DNA from 3 places in the Oribacterium sp. HCP28S3_H8 genome. Region 3 is predicted to be linked to each of the others. Evidence: predicted binding sites of a transcription regulator. Region 3 holds the regulator's gene; each other region holds the start of a gene.
The links. The regulator HrcA, encoded in region 3, represses chaperone genes, less so after heat shock. The targets are predictions, from matches to a motif close to TGTTAGCACTCNNNNNNNNNGAGTGCTAACA.

Region 1 (6,069 bases), on a different contig from region 3:
ATGTTTTCCGCTTCATTTGTAAATCAAAGAAGATCGTTTGCATGTAACACTTCTGCATACGCATCGGCCGTTTGCTTCTGTAGAAGTCATTACACTTATAACCAATGATTTACTTTAACTACCATTGATTTTATGTCAAATTGTTCAATATTCAAAAAGCGATATGTTATGCATCATTCAAAAAAGCGAATAATCTGTACAATTATTTCATATCAAATCATATTTTTATATACTATATCTACAATGTCTATTCCGATAAAGCAAAAATTCGTTGCGGTTTAAGATCTGGAATTTCTTTTTTGATTTGAAGATCTTAAATTCATATAAATTCATATAATTTTAATGATTGATAAAAATAACAAAATCAGCCATAAAAAACAGCGTCATAGACCGTAGCAAGACTAGATCATATTAGAAATTCAAACAAAAACAGCTCTCAGGCATCTTTTGGCTGCTTGAGGGCTGTATCATATCTCAATTCAGATGTAGGCATCACGACCATTTGCTTCAAATTCTCTGGCAAAATCAGAAAAGAGATCGGCGAGTGGATTTAACGGTTTCTCACGCCAGGCTAAAATCAGACGCTGATCAATGTCATCCTCTGTTTCCAATGGAATCGAACATAATCCACAGATGCTTTTTCTTAACTGCTGCAGCGTATTATAGCTGAGTGCCAGGACCTCCGTTTCTGAAATAATATCTATTTTTCGGTTTATATTTTCACATAGAATTTGAATTCTTGGTTGAAATCCATGCAAGCGACAATATTCATATATCCAATCAACTTTTCTATCATTTGCACAAATAACAAATGGCTGATCTCGCAGATCATCCATCGTCAGTTTTTTCTTATTTGCCAGAACATGTCCGGAATGCATCAAAACAAAAATCGAAGTGCGTCGACCCAGGACAATGCCTGGAAGAGTATTTCCTTTTTCGGGGAGTAAAAAGACATCCAAATCTGTCTGCAAGGGCTGTTCCAGAAAAACGCTGTTGTTATAGACATCTACACGGATCTCTGGATAACGCTTTTGAAAAGCCGCAATCAGAATAAATAATGTATCTGTTTCAGCCACAGCACCAATTTTCAGAACTCCGCGAACAGTTGTGGATTCATGCAGCTTCATAATAATTTTCTGTGAAAAGTCACGATTTTTGCGGACCCATTTAAGAAAATATCTCCCACTGTCATTCAGCTTGATTCCCTTTGCCGTTCGATCAAATAACATATAGCCTAATTCTTTTTCAAGTTTATGAAGATTATTTGAAAGTGCAGATGGAGAAATATTCAGAATCTCAGCTGCAATCGTTATATTTTCATGTTCAGCAATCACTGAAAAATCATGCAGAAAATCGATGTCCATAAACACTATGCCTCTTCCTTAATAAATGTCAGCAGTTTTCTTCCTGCAGGTGAAAGTTTATCCTCAAACCACGATAAACCAACCCACTCCACACTTAAAGGTTCCATCACAGGAATTACAGCCCAGTCAGAACATCTTGGAGCAAACGATACTTCATTATCAAAAGAGAGTCCAACACCACAGCCACAACGGATTGCCAAATATTTATTAATGATGGAATCTGTAAATACGGATACTTTTGGATGAAAATTGAGTTGAATGCAAGCTTGATATACTCTTTCCGGAATAGAATCATCTTTATTTTTCAAAAACACAAACGATTCCTGCTTCAAATCTTCTAATCGCAGCCAGTGCCTCGAAGACAATGGGTTCTTTTTCTGGATAAGCGCATAAAGCGCCGCACAATGCTCAAGTGGATAAAATTGTTTTCTGGGATTATGCTCTTTTTCAAGCGAAATCGTAAAATCAGCTTTACGATAATTTTCCTGCTGAGAGGCTTTGCCACGCTGAAGGATCAAACGTATGGTTGGGTTTGCCATAGAGAATCTTCCCAGCAAAGAATATAGTTTGTCACTATTACGGCAAATTTGAATCACAATTTCTTCCTGTGGATAGTTTTCGAGGTATAATCCTTCCTGTACATGTGAAAATTCTTCCAGAAATTTCCGAGCTGCGCGATAAAAAAGCTCCCCCTGCGCATTCATAATCAGCCATTTTCCCCTACGTGAAAACAACGCATAGCCCAGTTCTTCTTCCAGACGTTTCAATATACTACTGACTGCAGGTTGTGTCATCTGTACATCTTCTGCCGCCCTCGTAATACTATTATAATCAGCGATTTTGATAAAAATCTGTAAATCACGAGTATTCATTAATCTTACGTTTCTCCATTACAACGCACGCAGCGACTGAACAGCACATCGCTGCAAGAACGATGAAAAGTACCGGTGAGAAGCTCTGAAAGCGATCAAACAGAACACCCACCATCAGAGAAGAACCCGCCATGATCACACTATGGATACACGTATGAATCCCAATGTAATGCTTGCTTTCCTGCTCTCCATAAGCTGTACACAACACCTCGAAAGACCAACCACAGATAATGCATATACTGAGCCGTAAACGAAAGATGCTGCAAATAGGATGATCACATGATTCTGAAGGAATATATAGCTAAGAACGGAGACCAAAACCACCGACAATGCTCCTATGGTTGCTTTCCATACACCTTTTTTATCGCAATAAATCCCATACAAAAATTTACTGCAAACATTGCCAAGCATAATCATGGTTGTCAACGATGCTCCTACCGTCAGAGAATATCCTATGCTCTGCGCATACATGCTAATATTTACAGCAAATGTCACGCCTAAACCGCCCCCTACCAGCACAATCGAAACAAGAATGATCGTGACAATCCTCTTGCTAACATTGACGGGTACTGATGTCTCTTTTTCTCTTTTCTGCATCTGTGCATCCGGCACCGGGTATCGAAACATAAGGAAGAGCCCCGGAATTGTCAGCATAAGTGTAATTATGCTCAAAAAATATATCGTTCCCTTCCATCCAATAACGCCAATCATTTTAGCACATAAAGGATTACAGACAGCTCCACCAATACCAGAAAACGACATTGCAATGCCTGTTGCCGTACCGGCATTCTGTGGAAACCATTGCGTCAGCAGCATCGGAATAGCCACACTACCTACACAGCCTGATAAACCACATAAAACCGCTGATACATACCACATGGGACCCGTTGTTCCCACTGTAAGCAGCATGAAACCGCTGATTGTAACAAGCTGATTCAATAGCAGAAAAACTGGTTTTTTGGATTTAAAATATAACGCTGTTACCGATGCAGCCGCCAGTGCCGTTATCACGCTTTTTATAGTATTATACAACGATACTTTCGACATAGTAAATCCAAGTTCGTGACGCATCTCGGCAAAAAGAACGCCGGAACAGTTCAGTAAAATACCAATCATAGCGCATTGATACAGACAAGCTCCGACTAATACCATCAGTTGTTTACTAGTAAATGCCTGGTTTTTAGATCCTCTGATCGCAACAGCATCTGATTTTTCTTTTGAAATCATATCCATGCCCTCTTTCGCCATCGTTCAACAACGAACTTTATGCTAAAAATGTAACATGGATCTATGCTCATCCAAATACGTTGTTTTTATGCTTCATAAGTAATCAATAACAAAATAGCGCAATTGTTTGCTTTCTCAGGGCGTATTCATTTAGGTGCGTGGTAGTTGACAGCAGGTAGTAGGCATGGCAGACGCTCGAAACGTCACACATTGTTCACAATTTATTTAGCACTCAACGCTTGACATTGCTAACAAAGTGACTATAATACGAGATGTAAAGAGAAAAAGAGATGAGGTACAAAGGAGCGGGAGCTCCGGAGAACCTGATTTCCAATAGATAGCAGGAGGTTATGAATTATGATGTATATGCCTAGTGTATTTGGTGAGAATCTTTTGGATGATTTCTTTAATGATGACTGGTTTGATTATCAGCCTGCATACAGATATAGACAGAATGCAGCAGGCCTCATGAAAACCGATATCAGGGAAAATGAAAAGGACTATGAAATGAATGTTGAGCTTCCGGGCTACAAGAAAGAGGACCTGAAGCTGGAGCTTAAGGATGGCTACCTTACCATTCAGGCTGCCCATAATGAAAACAAGGATGAGAAGGATAAGAATGGTAAGATGGTAAGACAGGAGCGTTACTCCGGATCCATGCAGAGAAGCTTCTATGTAGGCGACGATCTCAAGGAAGAAGACATTCACGCAAAGTTCGTTGATGGTGTGCTTACCATAGCGATCCCTAAGAAGGAAGCTAAGCAGCAGATTCCGGAAAAGAAGACCATCGCGATTGAGGGATAATGAGGCGTCGGAAGCATTCGCCTGAGCTTACTCGGCGAATGCTTCTGCCGCGGGTCATACATAAGTGCCTGGGTTCCGGGCGAGATGAACGGCCCGGGGCGATCCGCACGAGGGTAAGGTAGTTTACATAAATTTTAGTAACGACGGTTCAGAACCAACATCCTGAGCGAGCCATATATAAGGAGGTAAGTTTTATGTTTATGCCTAGTGTATTTGGTGAGAATGATATGATGGATGATGTTTTTGATGATTTTGACAGAGATGAGCGTGCACTTGCAAAAGCAGGAAATCGCTTCTTTGGTCAGAAAAATCCGTTGTTTGGCAGACATGCTAAAAATCTAATGAAGACGGATGTCAGAGAAACAGATAACAGCTATGAGCTTGCGGTAGATCTGCCTGGCATGAAGAAGGACGATGTAAAGCTGGAACTGAAGGATGGTTATCTTACAATTTCAGCTGAAAAGAGTCTGGATAAGGACGAGAAGAGCAAGGAAGGTAAAATGATCCGCCAGGAGCGCTATGCCGGTGCTATGCAGAGATCCTTCTATGTTGGCAGTGATGTCACAGAGGATGAGGTCAAGGCCGGATTTGAAAATGGTGTTCTGAAGATCTCGATTCCGAAGAAGGCAGAAGCTAGGAAAGAGGAAGAACATAAATATATTACGATCGAATGATGCATTTCCGGAATTGTTCCCTGAATGCCGCTAAGGACCGGTGGTCTGAAAAACTACCGGTCTGGGATCAGCGGATTTTGATTAGATAGAGATTTGATACATCATATAATCCTGAAGGAGACTGTCGTGAAAGCGGCAGTCTTTTTTAGTGCTGGAATCCGTCGCTGAATAAAATACCGTCTGAGTTCCTTCATATCGTTCCTGTCTGTCATCGCTTCTCATTGTATGTAATGGGGCAAGGTTTCTTGCGAAATCTCGGATTGTGTGATAAGATAAAGCACGTATATTTTGAATACTTCGTAAATGCACATGATGAAACATTCGCATTAAAGTATTGAACTCTCGATACTATGTCTCTGTAGCTCAGCTGGATAGAGCGTCCGCCTCCTAAGAAGAAGGCTTCCTACCGCCGGAGAGAATTTAGAAATTTTGACGGTAGTTCGAGTCGGATGCAGATTTACACCAACTGCTAACGAGTGGCGGAAGGAACGTTTTTACAAAGATGGTCATTCGGGAGCCGGAATTGATTAGCAAAAACGAGTTTTTCTAATCGAAAAAGGCTTCCGATTTACATACCGGATCTTGACCGGGGCGCAAAAAACCGCGTAAAATCAAGAAAAATTACATATGTCTCTGTAGCTCAGCTGGATAGAGCGTCCGCCTCCTAAGCGGAAGGTCGTGTGTTCGAATCACATCAGGGACGTTACCCGAAAAGGCGTGGAAGATTTCTTTGAAATTCTCCCATGCTTTTTTTATTTCATCTAATCATTTCGGGTTTCGATTAGAGGATTGCTAATAAAATAGGCCATTTTTCTAACGGGCAAAATCAGGCTGAAGCAGCCGTCCTGCTAAAAATGGCGTAAGGTTCCCTGATTACCGGTGTATGTATGTGTTTTTCTGTTGAAAACGCACAGATTCCGTCGGAAAGGATCGGAAAATAAAGATAGGCAGCTTATGTTCTGCAGGCGGATTTCTAATCGCGTTAGATGAGACCCACAGGAAAAATTAGATTTCTAATAACGAACGCCTGAATTAGATCAGGCGACAGAATATCGATATCTTACATAGCCCCGCAGTGTCAAAAATCACTGTGGGGCTTTTGTCGTCTCCGGGATAGCCCGGAACGGG
Region 2 (6,069 bases), on a different contig from region 3:
CGTACTGTAGATTTCGGCAAAGCTCAGGATGTCATCTACAGACGACCTGCGCGCAAAGTCTGTCAGCAGGGATTCCAGAGACTGATGCATGTTAAGACCATTGACGATGCCCTGAAACTCTCTAACGATCATGGCATCCGACCCCAGAAGCTGCCGTAGCTCCGGTAGAGAGGAGCGGAATGCGTTTTCCGTGGATAAGCCTGCGGACAAAAATGAAGACAGGATGCCAAGAGCATCCCGAAACTCAAGGAGCAGCTGCTGTTTCTGTTTCTTGACTAGAGATCGCCGCATCAGATAAGGATAGGCAGCGGCAGCAGGCAGAAGGATGAGAAAGGCAAGGATGTTCTTATAAAAGGTGTAGGATACCGCCAGGTCCATAGCGAGTGCCTGCGTAAGCAGCTTGAGATATTGGATCCATGTGAAGTGGTACTGATTATAGTCTGGTCTTGAACTTATGCTGGTTCTGGAGCTCACCTGTTTTGATAAGAGTCGTTCCATCAAAGGAAAAGAGTGCTTTTGTTTTAATTTCATTGTTTTCAAGTCCTGTTACCTCGGATATTTCCATGACACGGCGTTGATGATCCCGGGTTCTCCCTAAATGAATGATGATTTCAATGGCGGAGGCGATCATGCTGCGGATCGCGGGAAGTGGCAGATCTGCGCCTTGCAGTACCATTGTTTCCATCCGTTTCAGCATGTCCTTGCCGGAGTTGGCATGTCCGGTCGAGAGGCTGCCATCGTGTCCTGTATTCATCGCATTAAGCATATCGAGCGCCTCTTTGCCGCGGATCTCTCCTACAATGATGCGGTTTGGTGACATCCGGAGGCTTGCCCGGATCAGATCCTGGATGGAGATGGCACCCTGTCCTTCGGAGTTTTTGTTACGGGTTTCCAGGCTGACGAGATTGGGAATGTGCTGCAGCTTAAGCTCCGCGGAATCCTCGATGGTGATGACACGTTCAGAATCCGGAATGTAGGCGGAAAGTGCATTTAAAAAGGTGGTTTTACCAGAGTTTGTGGCGCCGGAAATAAAGATGTTATAGCCTGCCCGGATCAGCTGACGGAGAAATTCCGCCGCTTCCGGGGTGATGGAGCCCCATGCGATCAGCTTTTCCATGGTGATGGGTTCCGGAAACTTCCGGATTGTCATGGTGGCTCCCTTTAATGCAACCGGAGGCAGGACTACATGGACACGGGAGCCATCCGGGAGACGCGCGTCCACGATGGGGGTGGAGGTGTTTACCGTACGATTGACCTGGGACACAATGGTCTGTATTACCTCCTCAAGCTGATCCGGCGTTTCAAACTGCCGATTCCAGCGGGACATTCTGCCGTTTCTCTCTACAAAAATCTCTTCCGAGGAATTGATACAGATTTCTGTTATGGAAGGGTCATCCAGCAGCTCGGACAGGAGGTCCAGTCTCCGGAAGCTGTTAAAGATGGCGGAGCGGAGATAGAGCCGGGTTCTAAGGTCCAACTCCGGGTGGAGCAGCATCAGAGCGTCAATTCGCTGATAGAGGTCATCGTCATTTAATTCCAGTCCCTCCGGCAGATTTTCCAAAAGCTGTCTACGTAGTGTGAGCTTCAGCTGATCTGTTTGAGAAGTCATACCGGGTCTACTACTCCTTTACAATGTTATCAATTAATGCATGACTTAGCTTCTGCAATGATCCGTCCAGAAGGAGCGGCAGACTGGTGATTTCCGCGGATTCTGCGACAGGTGGCACAACCAGGCGGGTGATGCCTTCCGGCAGGTATTGATTTCCAAGACAGGACTCAAAGTGATGAAGCTTGGCAAGACTTCCCGGATCTGTCCGGACGGGAAGAAAAAGGTGCTTTGATATAGGTAGGATCTCCTGAAACCTGGATGTAATGGAATCAGTGTCCAGTACGAGATAGTCATAGCCGGAGCCATCCAGCAGAGATTCGATCAGAGCCTTAAGATCATGTGAGGAAAATAGCTCAAGGTCTCCTGGAGAGCGGCATGGCAGAAGCATGTCGATTTCGTGGAGATGCAGCACAGCTTTTTTAAGAAGCTCCCCGCAGGATGATTTGTCCTGCTTATAGAAATACAGCAGGTCGGAAAGTCCAGTGTCGGGAAGAGGCTGATCGTTAAGTAATGCAGGTAATCCGGAGTTTTCCTCCATGGAGAGATATAGCGTCCGGTGAGCTTTGTTAAGTTCGTGCGCGAGACTTAAAGCAAGCCTCGTCTTCCCCGACTGTCCGATCGGACTGAATACAGTGATGAGCTCCGTGCTGCCATGGGCGGAAAAACCGTTTTTATCTGTTGCGCTGCCTAGGTACTGCATGAGCTCCCGGAGAATGTTTTCACCGGATTGATACCGGTAAATGCTCCGGCTCTCATGGAGACTGGAGCCGGACTGCTCTGTGAGATACAGAAACTCCCTCGCAGGGATCTGTTTAAGATGATCGGTTTCCTCCGGTACGGAGAGCAGGATGTCAATCCTTCGTTTCCTGGAAAAGGTCAGCAGTGTATCGAAATCACTGAAGCTGTATACGGTAAAAGGAAGTGGAGAGCGATTTCTGACATAATCTGTAAAATGCTTTGTATAATCCGTGTTTCGGTCGTAGAGTACCAGTGTTTTTTCCATTCGCATGGATTTCGTTCCTTCCTGTGATTTTTTGATATATCCTCATCCGCTTCCGGTGCTGCGCTGTCGGGATGCGTTTTAAGGCAGCAGCAGAACGCCGGGCAGAAGAGTTGGAATCGCGCCCAGTAGTAAGGGTTGGGCAAAGGGCACGGTTTTCCTGTGAAAGAGAAGCATTTGTATCAGGGCAATGGCGCATGCGGGAAGCAGGACTCTGGCTCCGTCTGTGATGCCAAGGAAACTTAGCACGATGGCGGACAGCTTGAGATCACCTGCTCCGGCGCCTCCCAGATAAAAGACGGGGCAGAGCAGCATAAGAGCAGCTATAAATGTCAACAGATACTTAAGCTGAGACAATAAAGAGAAGGGCAGCAAAAGTGCACCTGAGAAAACACCCATAAGGATCAAGGGGTTTGGGATAACACGATATTTCGTGTCATAGTACGCTGCAATCAGCAGCAGCTGTAAGAGAATAAGTAATCTGCTTTGTTCCATATGACCTCCGTCTGTAGCCACAGTATACGTGAGGATCCGTAAAGCTCCTATACTCCATATTTGGATAATATTCATAAAAGGATATTAGCTTTTTATGGATAATATACTGGATTGTAAAACTGTCAGATCGTAAATACAGGAGTGTAAGGAGTGGAGATACGGTCGTAAATATCAGAATACCGGAATTTTAAAGAGAAATTATACAGATTCAACAAATCGTATGTTTGTAACACAGGTTACGGAAAAGCAGGCACTGCGGAACTACAATCTAAGGCATGAGAGGAGGAGAAACAATGGTTCCGATATATGATCCGTATCACTGTCCATGTCATAATACAGACTGTGAGCGTTACTGCGACTGCAAGCCCTGTGTGGATTTCCATCATAAACAGAGCCGGTATCCGCTGACGGCATGCGAACGTCTGGCAAAACAAGAGGGTACACTGGAGGGAAGATATCAGGAGGCGCTTAGATGAATGAGCTTAAAATCAAGAGAGCGTATCAGCCAGCAGAAGAGTCCGATGGCATGAGAATCCTGGTGGACAGGCTCTGGCCGAGAGGGGTATCCAGGGAGAGAGCAAGGCTCGACCGCTGGGCAAAGGAAATTACGCCGACACCGGCGCTCAGGAACTGGTTCGGACATCAGCAGGAGCTTTTTGAGGAGTTTAGCTGGAAGTACCGGCAGGAGCTCTCGGAAAATCCCGCGGCGGAAGCATTCGCAAGGGATATTGCGGCAGAGCTTAAAACGCGTAATGTAACGCTTGTGTATGCGGCAAAATCAGAAACCTGCAACCATGCTCTTATTTTACGGGACTGGCTTCTGGAAACCATGCATGGTAAAGCAGCTGATGAGAGTAACGATGCAGCTGACTAATATATGAGGTATACAGAAAATGGTTTGGGCTTTAGTTTATCCTTCCTTTAGAAAGTTCACAAATCTTTCATAGAAGAAATTAGCACTCAATGCTTGACAGTGCTAACAACTATGCTATAATGATAATCGCTGACAGAGGAGCTCCTGCGAGGAGCACTCCGCCAGCGATTCTTTTATTATCCGAAGGCTGCCGGGAGATCTGGCGGTTTTCGGTTTACATATATGTAATGAGCATATAAAAAGAAATTTAAAGGGAGGATATCTATGAACATCAATAAATTCACGCAGAAGTCAGTTGAGGCTGTAAACAACTGTGAAAAGATTGCACTGGATCATGGCAATCAGCAGATTGTTGAGATGCACATCCTCTATAGTCTTTTAACGATAGATGACAGTCTGATTGCAAAGCTCCTGACCAAAATGGGAGTGCCGATTGATGCCTTTAAGCAGGATGTGGAGCAGGAAATTGACAAGCTGCCCAAGGTTTCCGGTGCAGGGCAGATGTATTTTTCACAGGATGCCAACAGGGCTCTCGTCAATGCCGAGGATCATGCCAAGGCGATGGGCGATGAGTATGTTTCGGTAGAGCACATTTTCCTGTCTCTTATGAAAGAGGCGGATCGTCCGATGAAGGAGCTCTTAAAGAAATATAACATTACCAAGGATGGCTTCCTGAAGGTGCTTTCGGAGGTGAGAGGTAATCAGAGAGTGGTTTCCGATAATCCGGAGGCAACCTATGATACCTTAAATAAATACGGATATGAGATGGTACAGCGGGCAAAGGACCAGAAGATGGATCCGGTCATCGGCAGAGATGACGAGATCAGAAATATTATCCGGATCCTGAGCCGTAAGACAAAAAACAATCCGTGTCTGATCGGTGAGCCTGGTGTCGGTAAAACAGCCGTCGTTGAGGGACTTGCACAGCGGATTGCCAAGGGAGAGGTACCGGATTCTCTTAAGGATAAAAAGATCTTTGCACTGAATATGGGCTCTCTCATTGCAGGCGCCAAGTATCGTGGCGAATTTGAGGAGAGATTGAAGGCGGTCCTGGATGAGGTGAAAAAGTCCGAGGGTCAGATCCTGATGTTTATTGATGAGCTGCACACGATTGTCGGTGCCGGCGCATCGGAAGGCTCCATGGATGCGGGCAATATTCTGAAACCGATGCTGGCGAGAGGTGAGCTGCATTGTATCGGTGCAACGACCTTAAACGAGTATCATAAATATATTGAGAAGGATCCGGCGCTGGAGCGTCGTTTCCAGCCGGTAATGATTGACCAGCCGTCTGTCGAGGAAACCATTTATATCCTGCGTGGTATCAAGGAAAGCTATGAGAAGTACCATGGCGTTACCATTACCGATAACGCACTGGTAGCAGCGGCGACACTTTCCGACCGTTATATTTCCGACCGGTTCCTGCCGGATAAGGCAATCGACCTCGTAGATGAAGCCTGCGCCATGGTGCGGACGCAGATGGACAGCATGCCGGAGGATATGCAGGAAATGCAGTCCAAGATCACACAGCTTAAGATTGAGCAGGTTTCCCTCAAGAAGGAGGACGATAATCTTTCCAGGGAGCGCCTGGCAGAAAGTGAAAAGGAGCTGGCAGAGCTACAGGATCAGTTCAATGTCAAGAAGGCACAGTGGGAAAACGAAAAGAACTCTGTCGGTAACCTTCAGGCGCTGAGAGAGAAGCGCGATAAGATCAAGGCGGATATTGAGATTGCAAAGCAGAAATACGATTATAATACCGCGGCCAAGCTCCAGTACCAGGATCTCCCGGAGGTGGAGAAGCAGCTTAAGGATACGGAGGCGAATGTCCATGGCCAGGACTCAAGCATTGTCCTTGACCGTGTGACAGAGGATGAGATCGGAAAGATCGTGAGCCGCTGGACCGGCATCCCGGTCACCAAGTTAAACGAGTCCGAGCGTTCCAAGGTGCTGCATCTCGGAGATCAGCTCCATAAGAGAGTTATCGGTCAGGATGAAGCGGTGGAAAAAGTAACGGAAGCCATCATTCGCTCCAAGGCCGGCATTAAGGATCCGACAAAGCCGATCGGTTCCTTCCTGTTCCTGGGACCTACCGGT
Region 3 (6,069 bases):
CTTACTGTCCGGCAGGAAGCCTGTGAACATATAATATTAAACCTGCTCTCCGCATGCCTCTGCATACGCACGGAGCGCCTCCTTCTGCTTTGCTGTGAGTCTCTCCGGTACTGTCACAACAATTGTAACATACTGGTCGCCACGAACATTTGGGTTCTGCAGGCTTGGCACACCCTTACCGCGAAGCCTCGTCCTGGTATCCGATTGGGTGCCCGGACGGATGGTAAGCTCTACAGGCCCGTCCACCGTCTTTACGATGGTCTTGCCTCCAAGCGCCGCCTTGGCAAAGCTGATCGCCTCTGTAGAATAGATATTGGTACCCTGACGCTTAAAGAATGGGTGCTGCGTCACAGTAATATCGACCAGCAGATCTCCTCTCGGTCCTCCGTTGACACCCGGGTCTCCCGCACCGGAACGACGCAGCGTCTGTCCATCGTCAATACCTGCCGGGATATTGATCTCAAATGTCTTCTGCGTTGAGATATATCCCTCACCGCGGCAGTCTGGACACTTCTCCTTGATAATCTTGCCGGTACCATGACAGTCCGGACAGGTCGTTACCTGCTGAATCGTACCGAACATACTTCTCTGGGACATTACCACCTGACCACGGCCGCCGCAGCGAGGACAGGTTTCCGGCTGTGTTCCGGGCTTTGCGCCGGTACCGTTACAGGTTTTACAGGTGTCTTTATACCGTATTTTAATATCCTTTTTGCATCCTTTAATGGCTTCATCAAAGGTGATCCGGATGCCGGTACGGATGCTGGCTCCTTTGACTGCCTGATTGGCCTGCGCTCCGCCAAAGCCACTGGAATAAAATCCGCCGCCTCTGTTACCGCCAAAGCCAAAGAGATCTCCAAAGATATCCGAGAAATCCATATCATTAAAGTCAAAGCCGCCAAAACCGGTACTCTGGCCTGCTGCGGAATTCGGGTCAAATGCGGCATGTCCATAGGTATCATATGCTTTACGCTTCTGCGGATCTGAGAGTACAGCATAAGCCTCATTGGCCTCCCGGAATTTTTCAGCGGCAGTCGCGTCTCCCGGATTGGCATCTGGATGATACTTCTTGGCAAGCTTTCGGAAAGCCCGCTTGATGGTCGCGTCATCGGCATTTTTGTCTACGCCAAGGACCTCATAATAATCCCGCTTTTGTTCTGCCATCTGGTTTTATCTCCTCTAATATCCTGAATACAACCGAATAGGAAGCGTTGCCGCTTCCTATTCTGGCTGCTTTACATTTGCTTTTATATATTATACTTCCTTAAAGTCACCGTCAACGACATTATCGTCATTGCCGCCATTGCTCTCATGTGTCTGGTTCTCAGCACCGGCAGTGCTCTGAGCTCCTGCCTGACCAGCCGCACCCTGTGCAGCCTGTGCCTGCTCATATACCTTGGAGAAAAGAGACTGTGAGGACTTCATCAGAGTTTCCTGTGCAGCCTTGATCTTCTCGGCACCATCCTTGGTGATACCTTCCAGCGGATTTGCCTGAAGCACATCCTCAAGAGCCTTAAGATCAGCCTCTACCTGTGCCTTATCCTGTGCGGAAACCTTGTCTCCGACATCCTCAAGTGCCTTCTTGGTCTGGAATACGATGGAATCTGCACCGTTTCGTACCTCGATGGCTTCCTTCTTTTCCTTATCGGCAGCCTCATACTGTGCTGCTTCCTTTACTGCCTTATCAATATCCTCCTTGGACATATTAGATCCGGAGGTAATTGTAATATGCTGCTCCTTGCCGGTACCCTGATCCTTTGCGGATACATTAACGATACCGTTGGCATCGATATCAAAGGTAACCTCGATCTTAGGTACACCACGACGAGCAGGTAAAATACCATCCAGGCGGAACTGTCCGAGTGTCTTGTTGTCTCTTGCAAACTCACGCTCGCCCTGTACAACGTGGATATCTACAGCAGTCTGATTATCCTCGGCAGTGGAGAAAACCTGAGATGCTCTGGTAGGAATGGTTGTATTTCTCTTGATCAGAGGAGTTGCCACACCGCCAAGTGTCTCGATAGAAAGTGTAAGCGGTGTTACATCCAGCAGAAGCACATCACCTGCACCGGCATCGCCTGCGAGCTTACCACCCTGGATTGCTGCGCCGATTGCAACACACTCATCCGGGTTAAGCGTCTTGGACGGCTCCTTACCGGTCAGCTGCTTTACCTTCTCCTGTGCAACCGGCATACGTGTGGAACCACCAACCAGCAGTACCTTGGAAAGGTCTGCAGCCGTAAGTCCTGCATCACGCAGTGCGTTCTGTACCGGAACTGCGGTTCTCTCGGTGAGATCTGCAGTCAGCTCCTCAAACTTAGCTCTTGTCAGCGTCATATCCAGGTGCTTCGGACCTTCGGCAGTTGCTGTAATAAACGGAAGGTTGATTTCTGTTGTAGTAGAAGCAGAAAGCTCCTTCTTGGCCTTTTCAGCAGCTTCCTTAAGTCTCTGCATTGCCATCTTATCCTGAGAAAGATCAACGCCCTCTGCCTTCTTAAACTCCTCTACCATCCAGTTCTGGATTCTTGCATCATAGTCATCACCGCCAAGGTGTGTATCACCGTTGGTAGACAGAACCTCGATTACGCCATCACCGATATCGATGATCGATACATCAAAGGTACCACCGCCAAGATCATAAACCATGATCTTCTGCTCATCGCCCTCATCAAGACCATAAGCGAGTGCTGCGGCTGTCGGCTCATTGATGATACGCTTTACATCCAGACCTGCGATCTTACCGGCATCCTTTGTTGCCTGTCTCTGGGCATCGTTGAAATATGCCGGAACCGTGATAACCGCCTCGGTAACCTTCTCGCCAAGATATGCCTCTGCATCAGCCTTGAGCTTCTGAAGGATCATTGCGGAAATCTCCTGCGGTGTATAGCTCTTGCCGTCAATGGTAACCTTGTAATCAGATCCCATATGTCTCTTGATGGAGGAAATCGTTCTGTCCGCATTGGTTACTGCCTGACGCTTTGCAGGCTCACCCACAAGACGCTCGCCGTTTTTGGTAAATGCCACAACGGACGGTGTGGTTCTCATACCCTCAGCATTGGCGATAACAGTGGGCTTACCACCTTCCATAACTGCCACACAGCTGTTTGTTGTACCTAAGTCAATACCAATAATCTTTCCCATAATTCATATCTCCTTTATTAAAAACAGTTAAATGATGATTCTTTATTTTTTTACCTTCACCATGGAATGACGGACAACCTGTCCCTTATAGGTGTATCCCTTCTGGAGGTCCTGTGTAATGGTATCCTCCTCGGCATCACTCTCGGTATCAGTCATCACGGCATTGTGAAGATTAGGGTCAAATTTTGCGCCTTCTGCTTCGATCGGCTTTACATCCAGATCCTCAAACATTTTACGGATCTGCTTATAGATTCCGCGGACGCCCTTGGTAAAGGCATCGTCCTCATCCTCTTTTTCCACAGTTCCCAGCGCTCTCTCAAAGTTATCAACAATCGGAAGGATTTTTTCTATAACGTCCCGTGCTCCCATATCAAACATCTGGGACTTTTCCTTTTCCGATCGTTTCCGGAAATTGTCAAATTCTGCATAGAGTCTTAAGTACTTCTCCTTGCACTCCGCAATTTCCTTTTCGTATTTTTCCTTCTGGAGATCTCTTACCTTGGACTCTGTTTTCTGGTCTCCGGACTCTGCAGCTTCCGAAGCTTCGGCATCCGAAGCGTCCTCCTTTTGAGAAGCTTCGACATGCTCTGCTGCCTTTGCTTCATCTGTTTCCTTTGTTACTGTATCCTGTGCTTCTCCGGCTCTGGCTTCTTCTGTGCCCTGCTCCGGGGAAGTCTTTTTTTCTTCTTCCTGCAAGATGTGCTCCTTTCCCGTTTCCTGTCTATATATGTCTACTTCCGAAACGCCTGGTCCATTTCATTCATGACCTTGTTTAAAACCTCAAGGACCTTTTCATAGTCCATCCGTTTCGGACCAATCACTCCTATGGTTCCTCTCAGACCATTGCCAAGCTCATAGTTGGCAGTGATCACAGAACAATCCGCCATATTCTGTAGCGGTGACTCGTTACCGATATATACCTGAATCGGATTTCTGCTCTCCTCTGCATCCTCACTGGCATCATGAACAAGCTCAATCAGCTCATCCTTCTGCTCCAGCGCGGAAATCAGCTTGGAGGCCTTGTCCGACTCGGAAAGCTCCGGATATTTAAAAATATTGGTTGCTCCGGACGTATAGATCTGGACATTGCTGCCATTAACACTAAGTATATTGTGAATAGCTGCAAGTATCGATCCCACGGTTTTCTTAAAACTCGTCCGTGCGTAAATCTGCGCGATCCGCCCCTCCGTGATATCCGAGCCGGTCAGCCCGTCCAGCTCGTCGTTAAGCAGCATATTGATGCTCAGCATACGGTTGAAATCCAGTTCCTCGCAACCATCCAGGCTCACTGTCGCAGTTCGAACAAGATTTCCCTCCAGCATGATCACGAGAAGCAGTCGTCTTGCATCAACGATCGATACCTGAATAAACTTGATCTTATTGGTATGTACTGTCGGTCCGGAAACCATGGCTGCGTAATGGGTATCCTCCGCAAGAGCCTTCACCAGGGTCTTAAGTGTATTTTCCAGCTTATCAACCTTCTGGAACATCTCGGATCTCACATCATCAAGCTCATCCCGCTGCGTCTGCATCAGCTGATCCACATAAAACCGGTACCCTTTATCAGAGGGAATCCTGCCGGCTGAAGTATGCGGCTGCACAATATAGCCCATTTCCTCCAGATCGCTCATTTCATTCCGAATGGTGGCAGAGCTCAGATTCAGTCCGGAATACTTACTGATTGTTCTTGATCCGACCGGCTCTCCGGTCTCAAGATAGTTTTTGATAATCGTTGTCAGAATCACGACTTTACGATTGTCCAATTCCATCTGACTGCCTCCTTCTTAATGATTTGTTAGCACTCAAAAATGCAGAGTGCTAATTTCTATTGGTTATAATACTCTAGGTCCGAAAGGGTGTCAAGGGATTTCCCAAAAAAGAACTGTGAAAAAAGTATGAAAAAAGGCGCTCATGCCCTTTTTAAATGACATTTCGCGCCTTAGGTCCGGAAACATATATCACCGGATAATATAGACTTCTGTATAGTAAAGGATATTGGCAGCCTCCCGATGGCTGTCAAAATACACATCAATATGATTTCTCTTGACGGCGCCGCCGCAGTCCTCCGCAACATATTCATGCCCGTTAATCAGAAGATGGGTACCGTAGGGAATCACCCTCGGATCCACGGCGACGGTACGTCCGGATCTCGCGCGGGTCCCGATGGCTGTCACAGAGCCATGTCCCTCCGAGCACTGATAGCATGGACAATATCCGGTGATTCTAAATGAACCCAGCGGCGTCAATGTTCTGCCATCCGGGAGTGTCAGCCGTGCTGCTGCCGCCGCTTCCTCCTGTGCCTTTTTTTCTGCCTCCGCCTTGGCGAGCGCTTCTGCCTTTGCCTTTTCCTCTGCTTCCTTTGCTTCCGCCTCTGCATCCGCACCGGCTGTGATAAACAGCGCCTTGGTTCCTTTGATGGTACCTGCAGATGCTGTGAAGCTCATGCAGCCTCCCAGAAAAAGCATCAGTGCAATCACTAAAAGCAGCTCACGTATGTATAAAAAGCTATGTTCTCGACGACCCAAAAAATGTCCTCCTTTTCCTCCGGAAATCCGGAATCCGATTCGTTACACTCTAAAAAAATACGAGCTGAATCATTTCAGCCCGACTTCGTCGCATGATAAGCGGATTTTACGAGTCTGTCAAGTAATCTGCGATAGGCATTTTGCAGGAGAGAAGCTGCGAAGCGGATTTTTCCTCTGTGCAGTTTTTATATATTTCTGCAACATTGCACAAAGATATAAAAAAAAGAACCACCAGAATATGGTGATTCTTTCCTTTTAATTATTACCGGAAACTTACGATTCCATAAATACGAGGACGTTTTTACTGAAATGTCACAAATTGCTTAAACCAGTGCACGTAATCTCATTTTTTAACTGCGGCATACACATCAGCATAGCGTCTCCCCAGGCGGGTAACATTCGC

Region 1: the regulator HrcA is predicted to act here: its motif matches at 3,687-3,717, upstream of ACTNEN_RS02190 (Hsp20/alpha crystallin family protein).
Region 2: the regulator HrcA is predicted to act here: its motif matches at 4,056-4,086, upstream of clpB (ATP-dependent chaperone ClpB).

What each region holds. Positions count from the first base shown of each region.
Region 1 covers NZ_JBQHUZ010000002.1:19,850-25,918, reverse strand. The annotation lists gene ACTNEN_RS02205 (LysR family transcriptional regulator) at 480-1,364, opposite strand; gene ACTNEN_RS02200 (LysR family transcriptional regulator) at 1,370-2,236, opposite strand; gene ACTNEN_RS02195 (MFS transporter) at 2,372-3,463, opposite strand; gene ACTNEN_RS02190 (Hsp20/alpha crystallin family protein) at 3,824-4,267, shown strand; gene ACTNEN_RS02185 (Hsp20/alpha crystallin family protein) at 4,462-4,941, shown strand; tRNA gene ACTNEN_RS02180 (tRNA-Arg) at 5,571-5,644, shown strand.
Region 2 covers NZ_JBQHUZ010000002.1:251,943-258,011, forward strand. The annotation lists gene ACTNEN_RS03275 (type II secretion system F family protein) at 1-498, opposite strand, end outside; gene ACTNEN_RS03280 (CpaF family protein) at 434-1,609, opposite strand; gene ACTNEN_RS03285 (hypothetical protein) at 1,620-2,618, opposite strand; gene ACTNEN_RS03290 (prepilin peptidase) at 2,691-3,104, opposite strand; gene ACTNEN_RS03295 (hypothetical protein) at 3,398-3,580, shown strand; gene ACTNEN_RS03300 (DUF488 domain-containing protein) at 3,577-3,978, shown strand; gene clpB (ATP-dependent chaperone ClpB) at 4,243-6,069, shown strand, end outside.
Region 3 covers NZ_JBQHUZ010000008.1:109,168-115,236, reverse strand. The annotation lists gene dnaJ (molecular chaperone DnaJ) at 37-1,164, opposite strand; gene dnaK (molecular chaperone DnaK) at 1,255-3,141, opposite strand; gene grpE (nucleotide exchange factor GrpE) at 3,184-3,837, opposite strand; gene hrcA (heat-inducible transcriptional repressor HrcA) at 3,873-4,910, opposite strand; gene ACTNEN_RS10470 (3D domain-containing protein) at 5,100-5,666, opposite strand; gene ACTNEN_RS10465 (3D domain-containing protein) at 6,010-6,069, opposite strand, start outside.